2 regions of the Fenollaria sporofastidiosus genome follow, and region 2 is predicted to be linked to the other one. Evidence: riboswitches for the same ligand, from Rfam matches in the RefSeq annotation. Region 2 holds a riboswitch; the other holds the start of a gene.
What was found. Region 2 has a riboswitch for cobalamin ahead of KO172_RS03050 (ABC transporter substrate-binding protein). Riboswitches for the same ligand answer to the same signal wherever they lie in the genome.
Positions count from the first base shown of each region.

Region 1: it holds a riboswitch for cobalamin, as region 2 does, so the genes downstream of both, KO172_RS03710 (energy-coupling factor ABC transporter permease) here and KO172_RS03050 (ABC transporter substrate-binding protein) in region 2, are expected to answer to the same signal.

Region 1 covers NZ_OW968186.1:789,382-791,585, forward strand. Annotated here, with positions in the region: gene rsmA (16S rRNA (adenine(1518)-N(6)/adenine(1519)-N(6))-dimethyltransferase RsmA) at 1-134, shown strand, start outside; gene KO172_RS03705 (ArsR/SmtB family transcription factor) at 124-465, shown strand; cobalamin riboswitch at 586-778, shown strand; gene KO172_RS03710 (energy-coupling factor ABC transporter permease) at 861-1,571, shown strand; gene KO172_RS03715 (energy-coupling factor ABC transporter substrate-binding protein) at 1,558-1,851, shown strand; gene KO172_RS03720 (CbiQ family ECF transporter T component) at 1,867-2,204, shown strand, end outside.
Region 2 covers NZ_OW968186.1:659,575-661,778, reverse strand. Annotated here, with positions in the region: gene KO172_RS03050 (ABC transporter substrate-binding protein) at 1-1,219, opposite strand, end outside; cobalamin riboswitch at 1,289-1,423, opposite strand; gene KO172_RS03045 (ABC transporter ATP-binding protein/permease) at 1,878-2,204, shown strand, end outside.

The DNA of each region.
Region 1 (2,204 bases), 130 kb from region 2:
TGGGTATAGATAAGGTGCACACAATAGATGCACTTAAAGCCATTAAGAAAGGCGAGAACACAAGGGCAGAGGAGCTAAGCTTCGATGACTTTGTAAGTATAACGAGAGACTTGGAGGGAATATATGGAAAGTAAAGTATTAACACAGGAAGAACTGGATGCGATTAAAAATGATAACATCGACTACAAGGTAGTTGAGAAGTTAGCAGACATTATGAAAGCACTTAGCGAGCCTTCCAGAATACAAATCATACACGCACTGAGCCTAAGCGAGATGTGTGTAACAGATCTTTCATACGCACTAGGTATGACACAGCCACTTGTTAGTCACCACCTAAGGATACTAAGAAACCTTGGCCTCGTTAAGTACGAAAGAGACGGCAAGCAACTTGTCTACTCACTAGATGACGAGCACGTGCTTATGTTATACAAGCAAGGCTTGGAACACGCAAAAGAAAAAGCTTAATAGTAATCGATATATTATCTGTCACTATAATGGTGGCAGATTTTTTATGGCTTGTATGTAAATTAGTCTTTAATTAGATTAAATAAATATGCTACATACATCCATCAATATGAGTATTAACCTTGCATTCTAAGTTCTGTAGTGATATAATTATATTGATATCGTTTAAGGGAAGTTTTAAAAACGCAGTCGCCGCTGCCGTTGGCGCATACTGAGTAAACACTTATGTCACTGTTATTTCATCCATAATGGGAAGGCGTTTACAAGGGATTAAAGCGCTAGCCGGAAAACCTTACTTTATCGAGAAACACCTTCGGCAAAGAGAGGTTCTTTTCCAAATCAATTTGATTTTCAAAAGGAGTCTTTGCGTGGGGAAATAAAAGGAGGAATAATTTATGAGAAAGAAAAGTATCATTCTCATGAGTCTTTCACTAATTTTATTGTCCGCAGACGCATTCGCAATGCACATCATGGAAGGTTACCTTCCTAAAGAGTGGTGCGTAATCTGGGGACTTGTATCTTTACCATTCATCATACTTGGTATAAGAAAAATTGCTAAAGACTCTGATTCAAACGAGAAGAAAGTTTTACTTGCACTTGCAGGTGGCTTTATCTTCGTACTATCTGCTATGAAGATCCCTTCAGTAGTAGGTAGCTGTTCACATCCAACAGGTACTGGACTTGGTGCAATACTATTTGGACCACTTCAAACATCCGTTTTAGGTTTAATTGTTTTAATTTTCCAAGCTTTGTTATTAGCTCATGGTGGTTTAACTACTTTAGGTGCTAATACTTTCTCTATGGCTATAGCTGGACCATTCTTAGCTTTTGCCATCTATCACTTGTTAAAGAAACAAAATAGAAGCCTTGCAGTATTCTTAGCAGCAACTCTTGGTGACTTATTCACTTATGTTGTTACTGCAACTCAACTTGCTGTTGTTTACCACGAAGGAATTGGATTTACAGCTGCTTTAGGTAAGTTCTTATCTATCTTTGCTGTTACTCAAGTTCCTATCGCTATAGTTGAAGGTTTACTAACTGTTGTTATTGTTAACCTTATAGTTAGATACAAAGGTGAGGGGGTACTTACAAATGAAAGATTATAAGAAGACTAATTTGATTTTAATCATACTTGCTATCTTACTTGTTGTACTACCACTTGTTTTCGTTCAAGGCGAATATGGCGGATCTGATGATGCCGCAAGTGAAGAGATTGAAGCATTAAAACCAGGCTATGAGCCATGGTTCGAGTCCCTTTGGGAACCACCATCGGGCGAAGTTGAATCCTTGTTATTTGGTCTTCAAGCTGCTATCGGTGCTGGAGCTATTGGCTACATCATTGGCAGCTGGAAGGGAGATGCAAGTAAGAAGGAAAAAGATAAATAAAGGAGCTTAGGTAAATTGCTACTCATTGATCAGTTCGCATATACCAACGGCTTAAGGCATATCAAGGCAGGATATAAATTTATATTCTGCCTAGCTATGCTAGTTTTAGCTATTGGTCTTGACAATATATATGTAAATTTAGGCATATTCATCTTAATAATATTCTTAGAGCTTGCATTTGCAAAGTTTAAAGTAAGAAACGTCTTATCATTTATTAAAGTTCCGACTATATTCATATTCTTAGGAACAATATTTTTGATAATTGGTTTTTCTAAAGAAAATCATTTTGTCTATTCCATAAACATCTTTGGCATATACTTTGGAGTGATTGAGGGGCAAGAGATGCTGTTTCT
Region 2 (2,204 bases):
CGTGATTGCCCTTAGCAGCTTCTTCGTCGATGCTGTCAGCTAGTGACACGCTTGCTTCGATACCTACTTGCTCTAAGTCAGATACAAGCACTTGACCTATAACTGGTAGGTCTGGTTTCGCAGAGTATGTTAATATAGTAAGCTTAACAGGCTTGCCGCTCTTGTCCATAAGCTTGTCGCCTTCATAAGTGTAGCCAGCAGCCTTGAATTCTTCCTTAGCATTTTCTATGTCATAAGTTAATTTTTGATCGCCATTGAAGCTAAAGTTCTTTGCGAATAGTCCAGTAGGCATGTCTCCACCGCCAAGTGCGTCAATAATCTCTTGTCTATTAACAAGAAGGTCAAGAGCCTTTCTGAAGTGAAGGTCATTTAAGTGATCTCTCTTAAGATTTAAGAAGCAGTAGTATTGGTAGCCTGCGTTGTAGTCAAGCGCCTTAAAGCCCTTGTCTTTTAAGCCTACAGCTACATCATTAGTAAGACCAAAAGCAAGGTCTACTTCGCCACTTTCGTAAGCAAGCTTAAGAGCGTTGCCGTCCTTGAACGCCTTTATAGTGACAGTCTCAGGTCTAGCTTCAAAGCCATCGTAGTATTCGTTTCTTTCTAGTACAACTTCAGCGCCTGGTTTAAGCTCTTTAATCTTGTAAGCGCCAGTGAAGATGTACTTATCACCATCTTTCTTGAACATAACATTAGTCCATTCAGCAAAGATGGATTCAAGATTAACAGTAGGAAGCTCAGTAACGATGTCTACCTTGTAATCTTCTACTGGAGTGAAAGTAATCTTACCAGCAGAAGCACGAGCGAACTCGTTGTTTTCCATGATCATGTTCATAGCTTCAGAGAATGCCTTTGCATCAACTTCGCTGCCGTCAGCAAACTTAACTCCTTCGTTTAGTTCAGCTGTGAAGTGAGTTTCATCCTTAGCTTCGATAGACTTAACGAATCTCGACTTAAGAGTACCATCAGCTTGTAGTGTGTATACGTACTCGCTAATGCCGTGGTTAGTTATACTCCAACCATTGGCTCCGTCAAGTGGATCGTCACTTGAGATAACCCAAGTTTGACCAACAACAATTTCATTAACGTCAGCCTTTTCATTAGCTTCAGTTTTTTCGCTAGCATTAGCATTGTCACTAACTTCAGCTGGCTTTTCATTTGATTTGCAGCCATATGTGAACACTAGCGACAATATGACTACTAAGAAAATAAGTTTCTTCATAAAATCTTTCTCCTTTAATAAGATATAGTATAGAATTAACTGTGCTAAAAAAACTAGCCTTGCCCTGAACCGGAACAAAACTAAAGTACAAGTATCGGACTTATGCATAAATGCAAATACCGTAGCGGCACTGTGTAGGATTCTAACCTACTTCCTTGTTATATTCTATCTGAGCACATTATAACGCATAAATTTTATTAAGTCAATCAAAATGTATAAAAAAGAAGACATCATACGATGCCTTCTTGTATATAGTTTATTTAATTTCTAGCCAGTTTTTTAATAATTAATGAACTAATCTTTGTATTCACAATCAGCCAATTCAAGTTTTAATGCAAGAAGTGTTTTCCTTCGCTTGCTGGTCTACGAAAACTGATAATTTCTAAGCAAAGTATCATTGCGAATAATTTCTTTTTCATTTTTCCTCCTTGTTTTTCCTTCGTATAATATGTATTTACATATGTTCTTACTATTCATCATATCACCCTCACCATAGAAATACAAGTCTTTATGGGTATTTAACACAATTGTAACAAATCACTACTACAATCACACTGTATTTCATAAATTTATAGAAAAAGCGCTTGCTTTATGTTATACTTATCTTATTAGTTCATGCTAATGTTTATGTAACGACTATATACAAAGGAGAGAATATATGCTTGATAAATATTTATTCAAATCTATAGGCAAGGCGAAAAAATACATACTAAGCAGTGTCTTTATGATGATGCTACGCGTTGTAGGGACTGCTCTACTTGCTTTTGCCTTCGGCTCTTTAGCTGAGGCTCTTTACTCTAAAAGTACCATTGACATAAAAAAACTTCTAATAATCTTTGTCCTTGGTATTGCTATCAGGGTCCTTGCTCTATACAAGGTGACTGACTACCAATCGAACATCATTGGTGAGGTGAAGGGTAAGCTTAGAGAAAGGCTCATCACTAAGGCGGCCTCGATTGGTCCCAGCTACAAGGAGCAAATCTCG